Regions from separate parts of the Rhizobium sp. 25PS6 genome, predicted to be linked through region 3. Evidence: predicted binding sites of a transcription regulator. Region 3 holds the regulator's gene; each other region holds the start of a gene.

Region 1 (4,135 bases), on a different contig from region 3:
CGCCTTGGATTTGGCCTGACGGGCCTTCGGGCTGGAAGCGATCCATTCCTGTTCGCGGCTGATCGCCTTCTGGCGCGATGCGTCTTCGCGGCTTTCCTGCAGCATACGCTTGGCTTTCGCCTGCAGGTAGGCCGAATAGTTGCCTTCGTAGGGGATGCCACGGCCGCGGTCGAGTTCGAGGATCCAGCCGGTGACGTTGTCCAGGAAGTAGCGATCGTGGGTAATCATCATCACGGCGCCCGGATAGTCGCGCAGATGTTTTTCGAGCCAGGCGATGGTTTCAGCGTCCAGGTGGTTGGTCGGTTCGTCGAGCAGCAGCAGATCCGGCTGCGAAAGCAGCAGGCGGCAGAGCGCGACACGGCGGCGCTCACCACCGGAAAGGCTGGTGACTTCGGCGTCGCGCGGCGGGCAGCGCAGGGCTTCCATCGCCATCTCGACCTGGCTTTCCAGATCCCAGAGGTTCTGGCTGTCGATGACGTCTTGAAGCTTGGCACCCTCTTCCGCCGTCTCATCGGAATAGTTCATCATCAATTCATTGTAACGATCGAGGACGGCCGTCTTCGAGGCGACACCTTCCATGACATTCTCGAACACCGTCTTGTTGGGATCGAGATGCGGCTCCTGCTCCAGATAGCCGACCGTCGCACCTTCGGCGAGCCAGGCTTCGCCGGTATACTCCTTGTCCTGGCCTGCGATGATGCGCAGCACGGTGGATTTACCCGCGCCGTTCGGACCAAGGATACCGATCTTGGCATCCGGGTAGAACGAAAGGTGGATATTCTCCAGGATCTTCTTGTTGCCATAGGCCTTGTTGAGGCCGGACATATGATAGATGAACTGACGTGCCATGCTGCGCTGCTCCGGGCGGGAAACTTCGATTGTGCCGCTATGTAGGCGAAACAGCGCCTGCGGGCAACGCCGAAACCCGGTTTACTCAGGATTTCCGGTCAAAAGCCCGCAGCGTCGACGACGCCCTCGTCACAACCGAACGACGTTTTTCCAGCGCCCTGGATCAGATCGGCGAGGCCGGCACTTTTCGCCGATGCTGTCCCGGCGGCTTCCGAAAGCCCGATCGTCAGCTCGCTGATCATCCTGACATTGCCGGCCCGCCGGCAGCTCATCTTGATGCGGTCGCCGGCACCCGGCCCGAAGCTCTTGTCGAAAGCCGCCTTGATCGCGTCGGCTTTGACCGGCTTGCCGATATTGGCAGCGAAGAGATCGCGTACCGCCGACGCGTTGAGCGCGCCCACGAGATGCACACCGACGCCGAAATAGTCGTCGGCGCTCATCTTCGTGCAGGTGCCATGCTTCACCCATTCATGCCGTTCCAGGCCGGATTGCGTGCCGGGCATCGCCTTTGCCAGCGCCGTCTTCGTCTCGGCCGCAAGGGTGACCTCAGGCAGCTTGTTCCAGTCGCCATCCTTGTCGGCGGCCTTCTGCTCGGCGCTCACGCCGCAATAATCTTGCCGCATCGGCCAAAGTCCGTGCAACGAAAAGTTCGTCGCGTCCGGGCGCTCGCCGGTCTGGCTCGCACACTCGGCCTTCTTCTGGTTCGTCTGGCAAAAGGCCGGCTGCCAGCTCGCCGCCAGAATGAAGCGGGTGCGCCCGCCGGCCTCCTGCGCCACGCCGGCGCCGGCAACAATCATCGACACGGCAAACGTCAAGGTACGCAACTGCATGCTGCTCATTTCAACCCCCAAAAAAGAACAATACAGGAACAAATAAGCATCAAAATCAAAAGACCGCAACCCTGAATCGCAACACGGCCGCAATTTGTTATCGGATAATCAAATGACCATGTTGCAATTACCCGGCGATCTGGTCTGTTGCCGCCGGGAGGACCCACATGTTTTCTGAAACGCAAAGGCTCGCCGTGCCAGGGGCATCGTTGGCCTATCACCATGCTGAGGCCATCACCCCTCCACGCGGCATCCTGTTGATATCCCATGGCTTGGCCGAACATTCGAAACGATACCGCTCCTTTGCCGAGGCCATGGCGGCACGCGGTTATTACGTCTACGCCCATGATCACCGCGGCCACGGCGAGACGACGGCGCCCGATGCGCCGATCGGCCGCTTCGCCCGACGCAGTGGCGTCGAAAGGGTGATCGGCGACGTCGTCGCCATGCGCGGCCATGCGGCCTCCCGCCATCCCGGCTTGCCGGTGATCCTTTTCGGCCATTCGATGGGCGGCCTCATCGCCCTCAACGCTGCCGTCACGGCTCCGGCCGATTTCGACGCCGTCGCCGTCTGGAATTCGAATTTCGCCGTCGGCCTTGCCGGCCGCGCCGCCCAGGCGATCCTGCTTGCCGAGCGCATGTTGAAGGGCTCCGACGTGCCGAGCGGCTTGCTGCCGAAGCTCACCTTCGGCGCCTGGGGCAAATCCATTCCCGGCTGCCGCACCGAGTTCGACTGGCTGTCGCGCAGACCTGATGAAGTCGACAAATATGTCGCCGATCCGCTCTGCGGCTTCGACGCCTCGATCTCTCTCTGGCTCGATCTCTTCGAACTGACTTTCCGCGCGCCACACAAAATCCACCTCGACCGGCTGCCCCGGGACATGCCGATCCGTCTCGTCGGTGGCGGAGAGGACCCGGCGACGGAACGTGGAAAAGCCGTGCTCTGGCTGTCAAACCATTTGAAAGGTCAAGGCTTCTCCCGTATCAGCACTGAGATATATCAGGACATGCGGCACGAAACACTGAATGAGATCGGCGCGGATGCGGCGATCGCAGCCTTTGCGGACTGGTGCGACAGGGCCGTCGCAAGATCCTGAGCGACCAATATCCTGAGCGACCAATATCCTGAGTACGGGGATTTCATCATGAACAGCACGTCCGCCCGCCCCGTTTCGTCCGCCTCCGACGTGACGATGGGGCTTGTGCTGATGTTTATCTCGGTGATGTTCTCGCCGCTCATCGATATTTTCGCCAAGCTTGCCATCGTCACAGTCCCGTCCGCGGAGATCACCGCCGGCCGCTTCGCCGTACAGGCCGTCTGCATGCTGCCGATTGTAATATGGCGGCGCAGCTTCGCCGATTTTTCCTGGCGCCAGAACCTGTTCCATGCCATCCGCGGCGCGATCATCACCGTCTCGATGATCTCCTTCGTCACCACTCTGAAATACATGGCGGTCGCCGACGCGATTGCGATCTTCTTCGTCGAGCCGATCATGCTGACGATCCTCGGCGGCATTTTCCTGAAGGAGACGATTGGCTGGCGGCGTTATAGCGCCTGCGGCGTCGGCTTTTTCGGGGCGATGCTGATCATCCAGCCGAGTTTCGAAGAGGTCGGCTACATCGCGCTTCTGCCCGTCGTCAGCGCGCTCTGCATCGCCATCTTCGTGCTGATGACCCGCGTCCTCTCGCACAGGGAGGACCCTTGGGCGATGCAATTCCAGATGAGCATCTGGGGCCTGCTCTTCTGCGCCGTCCTGCTTTTCCTGGGCCAGGGAACCGGCTCCGATCTCTTCGATCCGGTCATGCCGAATGGCCGCGCCTGGTTCTATGTCGCCGGCGTCGGCGCCATGGCCGCGATATCGGGCATCCTCGGCGTCTATGCCTATCGCGCAGCACCAGCCTCGACGCTCGCACCGCTGCAATATTTCGAGATCGTCTCGGCGACGATCTTCGCCTGGCTGGTCTTCGGCGACTTCCCGGATGCGATCAAATGGCTCGGCATCATGATTATCATGGCGTCGGGCTTCTACATTGTTTGGCGCGAGCGCCGCTTTGCATCGAAACCGGTATCCGGTACATCAGAGGCGACGCTGGCGCCCTAGATATAAGAACGAGAGCCCGGAGGAACATGACGGAGACCGTGACGAAAAAACCGCCGCTGGCCGGCATCCGTGTGATCGAGCTTGCCCGTGTGCTCGCCGGCCCTTGGGCGGGACAGATGCTCGCCGATCTCGGCGCCGACGTCATCAAGGTCGAAAATCCCGACGGCGGCGACGATACACGCCAGTGGGGGCCACCCTTCGTCGAGGGCGCCGACGGCGAGAATCTCTCGGCTGCCTATTATCACGCCGCCAATCGCGGCAAGCGCTCCGTCACCGCCGACCTGAAGAGCGCCGAAGGCCAGGATCTCGTTCGCCGCCTCGTCTCCACCGCCGACGTGGTCATCGAGAATTTCA
Region 2 (4,135 bases), on a different contig from region 3:
CCCCCGCGCCTCCAGCGACGGCTGCAGCGATAAGGCGACCTGCCTGGTGACGGCAAGAATCTGCTCTTCCGTCCCGATGGGCTCGATCAGCCGGCTTTCGGCCGAGAGGCTGGCAACAGGACGCCGGGGCGAGACCGGCTCCTCTTCACGTCCCAGCGCCTGGTCGAGACGCAGAAGCAGCTCCGGGCCGAACCGGCGGGTCAGCGGCGCCCGCGGTGCATCGATGACGTCACCGACATATTTCAGACCGAGTTTCTTCAGGGCATCGACGGTTTGTCCTTCCAGTCGCAAGGCTGCAACCGGCAAGGACATCAGCACATGTTCCGTCTCTTCGTCCTCGATCACGCCGCCTTGCCCGAAGCGGGACGCGGCCCAGGAAAGGCCGGGTGACGATGAGATCGCGCCGCGGGCATCGAACCCCATATGAAAAAGCCGCGACAGCACATCCCTAAGAAGCGCCTTTTCACCGCCGAAAAGATGGGCGCAGCCGCTAATATCGAGAAACAGGCCATCCTTGCCGTCGAACGCCACCAGCGGCGTATAACGGTCGCACCAGTCGGCAATTGCCTCCAGCAACCGGCGGTCGGCTGCCGGATCCTCTTCCGCGACCTCGAGCAGCGGGTGCATGGCGCGCGCTTCGGCAACGCCCAGCTCCTTCCTCAGCCCCAGCCTTTCGGCCAACTCGTCCAGTGCCGTCAGCCGCATGGCATTGTTGAGCTTGCCGGAACAGACGATAGGCGGCCCTTCAGGACGCCCTTTCGAACGCCAGGAGAGCCCCCATCGCCTGCGGGCGATGCGGTCCGTTGGCAGATGCGGGAAGCTGAGCGCCAGAATGCGCTGACTGTTCGCCTGGAGGACGAACGAGGTTTGGTTCGGCAACAGGGAAAAATTCGCGTTCATGGGGATTCCACTCCAGAAGAAAGGAGAGCGGGGCCGGATTGCGGCTCTTCTCCAGCGTCAGACGGAAAATTGGATTGCCGATGCTGCCGGAAAGTTTCGATCCATCCGGCAACGGCCGCAGAGCGGATGGGGCCGGTTCGACATGCAGACGGAAGGCCGCACTGCTTGCCTCCTCCGCCCCGGCCTGACGGACAAGAAAGAGCGGACGGCGGGCAGCATGCGCCCTGAGACTAAGCCTGCGGCTTTCGGTCAGGCCGAAATGGGCAGGATTGCCCCGTACTTCGAAGATGACGGCCGAGAAGGCAGCGCTTTCCACCGCGGCCTCCGCCAGCCAGAGCGCCTCGTCCAGCTTGCGCGGCGCGGCATGGAGAAACCGCTCCGGGCTCAGCCCGAAATCCCGAAGCCCGGGAGCATAGGGACGGCCTGCCTCCAGCGTGCCGACGGCATCGCCGATCCAGAGCAACGGCAGAAGGCGGCCGGCATCCGCTTCCTGTTTTTGCAGCCGCGCGGCAACAGCCATCGCCAGCCCGCTTGCAGCGCCGGCATCGCGAGACAGAGCGGAACGGAATTCGGTGATCGCATCGAGCGGCAGGCCGCCTTCCAGCGCCCCGTCAAGAAACTCCACCCCAAACGACAGGGGCGGCAGCGTGCGCTCCTGGTGGGTCTTACGTCCTTCCGCCAGGGCTTCCCGTTCCGCTGCGGCAAGCGCCGGCGCGGGCCGTCCCTCCAGTCTGGCGATGGTTTCGCGGAGCGCAAAAAGCCGCTCGCGCGCCAGGGCGTGCTGCGCCATGGCGTTCTCCGATCCGTCTTGTTCCTGTTATGTTCTTATAGATTCCAGAGAGCTAATGAAGAGTCAACGGCCATTTTCTATGAAAATATTCCTGCCTTTGATTCCGCACTCGAAAATCGGCGATAAAGGTTCTATATGGGCCCGCAAAGGAAGGAATGTTCATGGCCCGCATAGACCAGAGCGATGATTGGCGGGATCGCCATGCGCCGACGATCAGCGCCTTCGAGTCGCTGGCGATGGAGGCCTATAGCCATCTCCCGGATGAATTCCGCCAGCTGACGACCAACCTCACGATCGAGATCGAGGATTTCCCCGATGACGACGTTTTCGAGGACATGGCGCTGGAAACCCCTTTCGATCTGCTCGGCCTTTTCGAGGGCAGGGGCATTTCCGAACGTTTCACGGTGGAAACCGGCGAGATGCCGAACCGCATCCGCCTCTACCGCCGTCCCATTCTCGACTACTGGGCTGAGAACGACGAGACGCTCGGCGATATCATCACCCACGTCCTGATCCACGAGATCGGCCACCATTTCGGGCTGAGCGACGATGACATGGAGCGGATCGAGGCAAGCGCCGAGGAAGCCGCCGAGCGATAGAGCGCCGCGCGTCCAAGGACGCGCTAAGGACGCTCTATCACTTTCAATCACGCATAATCCTTTCCGAAAATCGGTTACGATTTTCGGGGTTATGCGCTAAAACCTCACTGCTCGGAGAGCTTCATCTCGGGATCGTAGTCCTTGCCTTCGACATGCTTGACGACGGCCTGGCCGCACTGCATCGCACCGGTTGCGGCATTGAAGGCATAGGTCGGCGAGCCCTCCAGCGACCAGCCCTTGTTGAGGGCGGCGGTGACCTTATGGCAGAAGGAAGCATCGTCGGGACCGGTCAGAAAGCGGTAGAGTTTCATCACATCGTCTTTCGTGCTGCAGCCTGGCGGGCTGCTATCAGGCGCGCTTTATGGACCAGACTTTCCGCCTGGACAAGATGCAGCCGCTCGACCATCCGCCCGCCTGCATTGATGACGTTCAGCCCATCGGAGGCGGGGTCGGCAAAGGCTGATATGATCGCCTCCGCTTCCGCAATCGCTGCCGGATCCGGGCTGAAATGCCGGTTGGCGGGCTCGATCTGCGCCGGATGGATCAGCATCTTGCCGGCAAAGCCCATGGCCCGGCCCTGCAGACATTCGGCATCGAAACCCTGTTCGTCCCTGAAATCGTTGAAGACGCTGTCGATCGCATCGAGTCCGTAGGCACTGACCGCAAGGACGACCTGCATCAGCCACGGCACGAGATAGCTTCGCCCCGGCTGCGGCAGCACGCCGGTTTCCTTGCGCAGGTCGTTCAGCCCGACGACGAGACAATCGAGCCGTGAGCCCGGCATGCGCCCGGCTGCGGCGATAACAGCCGCATTCAGGATGCCGCGCGGTGTCTCGATCATCGCCCAGATGCGCAGATCTTCCGGTGCATCGGCCTCGGAGAGAAGGTCACTGAGCGCCATGATATCCTGCGGTTCGTCGACCTTCGGCAGCAGCACGGCATCGGGACCAAGCGCCATCACCAGCTCCATGTCCGCCAGGCCGAAATCGGTGGACAGACTGTTGATGCGGATGATCCGCTCCTTGCCTTGAAGCAGCCGAGCCGAAAAGAAATTCCTTAGATTTTCCCGCGCTTCCGCCTTCTTTTCCGGCGCCACGGAATCCTCGAGATCGAAGATCACCGCATCGCAATCGACCGCATGGGTTTTTTCAAGGGCGCGGGGATTGATGGCAGGCACGCTCAGCACCGAACGGCGCAGGCGGATGGAGCGGGTCGTAGGGTTTCGGCTCATGGCGAATTAGTGCCAAGCTTTGAAAGCCGAAGCAAGCAGCCCACCCCAGACATCTAGCAGAACAACAAAAAGCCATGCTTGCCTTGCAGAGAGGAAGGAGAAGGACCACATTCCTTTCCGAAGAAAGGTCTCTAACCATGCAGAACATTCGCTCCATCTTCCTCATGCTTGCCGGCGCCACCGTTTTCGTGGCCATGCTGCTTTTCACCTTTTCGGTGACGCTCGCCGTTGGCGGCATCCTGACCGTGCTCATGGTCGGACGCGCGCTTTCGATGAAGATGAAGCCTGCTCCGGTCCGCGCCAAGGCAAACAATGGTAAGCGCGAGATGCGCGTGTGGAACGACGGCCGCGGCACGATCATCGATCTCTGATCACCTTTTCGCTGAAAATTTGGTTCGCTGAAAAAATTCGGCCGACCCTGTCGGATCACGCTTCCATGCTGCGTCCTTGAAGCAGCCAGGCATTCAGCCGGCGCTCAAAAACGAATGGAGGACAAGCATGGATGCGACGACAGAGAGCAACCCGACCAAGATGCCACCGGTCAAGAACGGCCTGCTGCCCTATCTGACGGTCAACGGCGCGGTGAAAGCTGCGGAATTCTACAAGAAGGCTTTC
Region 3 (4,135 bases):
GGGCCGTCGGAAGGTGCGTTATCGGGGTCCTGATGGGTTTCGACGAAGACACCGGCAATACCGGCAGCCACTGCGGCGCGCGCCAGCGTTTCCACGAATTCCCGCTGACCGCCGGAGGATTCGCCCTGCCCGCCCGGCTGCGCCACGGAATGGGTCGCATCGAAGATAACGGGTGCACCCATCGCCGCCATGATCGGTAGCGAACGCATGTCGGAGACCAGCGTATTGTAACCGAATGAGGCGCCGCGCTCGCACAGCAGCACGTTCGGATTGCCGCTGGCATTGAGCTTCTTCAGAACGTTCTTCATATCCCAGGGGGCGAGGAACTGGCCTTTCTTGACATTGACGACGCGGCCGGTCTTGGCGGCGGCGATGAGAAGGTCGGTCTGGCGGCAGAGGAAGGCCGGGATCTGAAGGACATCGACCACCCTTGCCACCTCCGCGCATTGCTCGGCAGTATGAACGTCGGTCAGGACGGGAAAGCCGAATTCCTTCTTGAGGTCGGCAAAGACTTCCATGCCCTTTTCGATCCCGATACCGCGTTCGGCCGAGAGCGAGGTGCGGTTCGCCTTGTCGAAGGAGCTCTTGTAGACGAGGCCGATGCCTAGCTTTCCGCAAAGCTCTTTCAGCGTGCCGGCAACCATGAAGGCGTGGTCGCGGCTCTCCATCTGGCAGGGACCGGCAATCAGCGATAGACGGCCGGTATTGGAAAAGGTGACCTGGCCTTGGCCTTCGCCGATCCTGACTTCGGAATTCGTATCAGTGCTCATCGTGTTTCCTCGAAGGCGAAGAGCGTGCCCTGCCCGGGCGCGGGCTTCACCAGAATGCGATTGTTCTTGCGCGTGTATGTCACCCCGTTAGCAGCCAAATGCGCTTCTGTCACGGCAAGATCGGCGACAGCAAAGAGGATTGCCCGGCCGCGCAGGCCGCGATCTGCGGATGAGACGGCGACGTCGAAATATGCCTCCAGCCCTTCCGGCGTCATCAGGCTGATTTTCGCATTCGATGCCGCAATATCGACGCCGAAACCGGTTTTCTCGACTGCCGATTGCGCCACGGCAAGGCTGACGAAAGCAGCGAAGGCGGCCGGCTCTGGCGTGCAAAGCGCGATCTCAACTATGCCGGTGACGCCATTGGCATGCGTCTCCAGCGCCGCGCGGTCGGCCGGTAGCGGATTGACGCGCTCGACGGTGAAAAACAGGAGATCAGGCGCGCGCAGGTCGCCGGCGAAAGCCAGCTTAAAGCCGGCAATCGTCTCGGAACCGTCCGGCATCGTCATCGGCCGGGTGAACTGCAGCATCTCGCCAGCGCTCGATCCGCTGCCGACGAAATCCTGATGATCGATGCCGGCATCCTTGCTGCCGAAAGCCAGCCCCGAGAGCCCCTCCTCGCCACAGCGGAAACGGAAGGCCTGGTTGCGGGCAGTGAAGACATTACCTTGGCGCGCAGATGCGTTGCTCTCCTCGACGTTCGCAATCCCGAGCGGCTCCAGATAGGTCTTGTCGGCAAAAAAGACGCAGGCATTCTCCGTTCCGAAGGGATGGCACGCATCGGCGGCAACGGTGAAGCCGAGCTTGCCGAGCCTCTCGCGCGCCAGATCGATGTTGACGACCGGCAGCACGACATGATCCAGCGGGTGCGGTTTGGCGGAATGCGCGTTCATGATATCCCTCCTGGAAACGGCAAGAGATGTGCGATGGCGCGTCCCTCAATGCAAGACTTCTGTGCCAATCCGGCGAATGAAAATAAAAATCTCAACGAGTTGGCGCCAAGTTTTACGGAAATTTAGCTACTTGCGGAACACATATGGAACATATAGTGTCTGTTCTGGATTTGTTTCAATCACGAGGTCACAACGTCGATGCTCACGCGCAAACAACAGGAGCTTCTCCTTTTCATTCATGAGCGCATGAAGGAATCCGGCGTTCCGCCATCTTTCGACGAAATGAAGGATGCCCTGGACCTCGCCTCCAAGTCCGGGATTCATCGCTTGATTACTGCGCTTGAGGAGCGAGGCTTCATTCGCCGCCTACCGAACCGCGCCCGCGCGATCGAGGTCATCAAGCTTCCGGAGGCCTACAGCCCCAGCATTCAGCCCCGGCGCGGCTTTTCGCCGAGCGTCATCGAGGGTAGCCTTGGCAAACTGCAGCCGGTCGCCACTCCTGCTCCCGCAAAACCCGTCGCCGACAACGGCAACTCGGTCTCGGTGCCGGTCATGGGCCGAATCGCTGCCGGTGTGCCGATCTCGGCGATCCAGAACAACACCCATGACATCGTCGTTCCGGCCGACATGCTCGGTTCCGGTGAACATTATGCGCTGGAGGTCAAGGGCGATTCGATGATCGACGCCGGCATCTTCGATGGCGACACCGTGATCATCCGCAACGGCAGCACCGCAAGTCCCGGCGACATCGTCGTTGCTCTGGTCGACGACGAAGAAGCGACACTCAAGCGCTTCCGCCGCAAGGGCGCCTCGATCGCGCTGGAAGCTGCCAACCCGGCTTACGAGACCCGGATTTTCGGGCCGGACCGCGTCAAGGTTCAGGGCAAGCTCGTCGGTCTCATTCGCCGCTATCACTGACATTGGCCAGGCCGGATTCGGTAAAACTGTTGCTGCGCCAGTCATAGGCGCGATGGCGCATCCATGGCCGCGACAATGAATCGAAGGCGGTTGCCACCTCCGGGCCGGCGTCCGTGAAGCGCAACTCGACGGATCCGGTCCTGCGCAGCGTCTCGCCGGTGAAGAGCGTTGCACCTGAGCGGCAGTTGTTGAAGCGAAGGCGCACGGACGTCACGACGATATCGGCCGCGTCGCATGCCGGGCCGAGATAGGCGGCATTGTCGATGACGGTTACCACCTGACCATTGCCAAGCCTTGATGTGCACCAGGCCTTCTTGACGCAGGAAAAGCGGTTTGCGTCACCGGCCGCTGCGGCCGTCCGCATCGCGGTCCTTGCTTCGTTCTGCTGATCGCGGGAAAGCCTGACGCGGCGGTCTTCTCCCTCAGGCGGGATAGCAGGACCATCCAGCATCTTCGGCGGATTATGCCCCGGCAGGACCAGCGCTCTCTGCCACTGGTCGAAGATGAAGTCCGGCGGTCTTTCACGGTTGGAAGCCATTGCCGCCGCCGCGACGACCGCGACGAGACTGCCATCCTCCGAAATCACCAGATCCGGCGGACGGGGACCCGGCAGAAGCAGCAGGATGAGCGTTGCGACCGCGATAATCGATGTGCCGACATGGCGCAACCGGGTGCGGAGCAGCGTCAGCAGCAGAAAGCCTGCCACGGCGACGGCGAAATACCAGGCGGGCAAGCGGCCCACGTCGATATTGCCACCCCAGCCGGACACCGTCTTTGCAACCGCGATCACCAAATCGAGGCCGAATCCGACGATCTTCCAAGCCCAAACATCCAGACCGAAAGGCATGAGCAGCATCGCCAGCAGACCTGCCGGCATGATGATGAAGGAGATGATCGGCATTGTCGCGAGGTTTGCCGGCAGGCCGTAGGCGGTCAGGCGATGAAAATGCTCGATCGAAAACAGCGCGGTTGAAAAACCGCCGATCAGCGAGGTCAGGAAGACGCCGCCGAAGAAACCGGCAACCGTAACGAACGGCCTGATGATCGGCAGCTTCAGGAAGGCGTTTTCTCGGACGCGCCGGTCCTTCCACAGCTGATAGCCCGAGACCAGCGCCAATGTCGCGGCAAAGGACATCTGGAAGCTCGGTCCCAAGACCTCGGACGGCGAAATGGCAATGATGACGAGAGCGGAGAGCGCGACATTGCGCAGGCTGATCGACGGCCGGTCGAAGAAGACCGCAATCAACATGATGGCCATCATGATGAAGGCGCGTTCGGCAGAGACCGCAAAGCCGGAGATCAGGAAATAGGCGGTGACGGCGATGAGCGCGCCGGCGGCAGCGATCTTCTTCGTCGGGTAGGCCTCAGCGATGCCGGGGAAGAGGCTGAGCAGCATCCGGAAGCCGACGAAGAAGATGCCGGCCGACAGCGCCATGTTGAGACCGGAGATGGCGATGATATGAGCCAGACCGGACTGGCGCAGCGCCTCCGTCGTCGCATCCGAAATGGCGCGCCGCTCGTCCGTCACCAGAGCAGCGGCAAAAGCACCGGTGT

Evidence for each region. The regulator LexA, encoded in region 3, represses DNA repair genes until DNA is damaged. The targets are predictions, from matches to a motif close to TGTTCNNNNTGTGTTCNG.
Region 1: RWK44_RS21715 (ribonuclease T2 family protein) is a predicted target of LexA. The motif match lies at 1,703-1,720, and genes of this name have one in related genera.
Region 2: RWK44_RS04100 (ImuA family protein) is a predicted target of LexA. The motif match lies at 1,710-1,727, and genes of this name have one in related genera.

What each region holds. Positions count from the first base shown of each region.
Region 1 is NZ_JAWDIV010000015.1:67,190-71,324, reverse strand. It holds gene ettA (energy-dependent translational throttle protein EttA) at 1-849, opposite strand, end outside; gene RWK44_RS21715 (ribonuclease T2 family protein) at 948-1,688, opposite strand; gene RWK44_RS21710 (alpha/beta fold hydrolase) at 1,847-2,776, shown strand; gene RWK44_RS21705 (DMT family transporter) at 2,825-3,781, shown strand; gene RWK44_RS21700 (CaiB/BaiF CoA transferase family protein) at 3,808-4,135, shown strand, end outside.
Region 2 is NZ_JAWDIV010000002.1:309,928-314,062, forward strand. It holds gene RWK44_RS04095 (Y-family DNA polymerase) at 1-834, opposite strand, end outside; gene RWK44_RS04100 (ImuA family protein) at 746-1,690, opposite strand; gene RWK44_RS04105 (metallopeptidase family protein) at 1,852-2,289, shown strand; gene RWK44_RS04110 (DUF1737 domain-containing protein) at 2,394-2,600, opposite strand; gene RWK44_RS04115 (HpcH/HpaI aldolase/citrate lyase family protein) at 2,600-3,520, opposite strand; gene RWK44_RS04120 (hypothetical protein) at 3,658-3,891, shown strand; gene RWK44_RS04125 (VOC family protein) at 4,019-4,135, shown strand, end outside.
Region 3 is NZ_JAWDIV010000003.1:199,506-203,640, reverse strand. It holds gene kdsA (3-deoxy-8-phosphooctulonate synthase) at 1-770, opposite strand, end outside; gene RWK44_RS05670 (VOC family protein) at 767-1,663, opposite strand; gene lexA (transcriptional repressor LexA) at 1,862-2,581, shown strand; gene RWK44_RS05660 (ComEC/Rec2 family competence protein) at 2,562-4,135, opposite strand, start outside.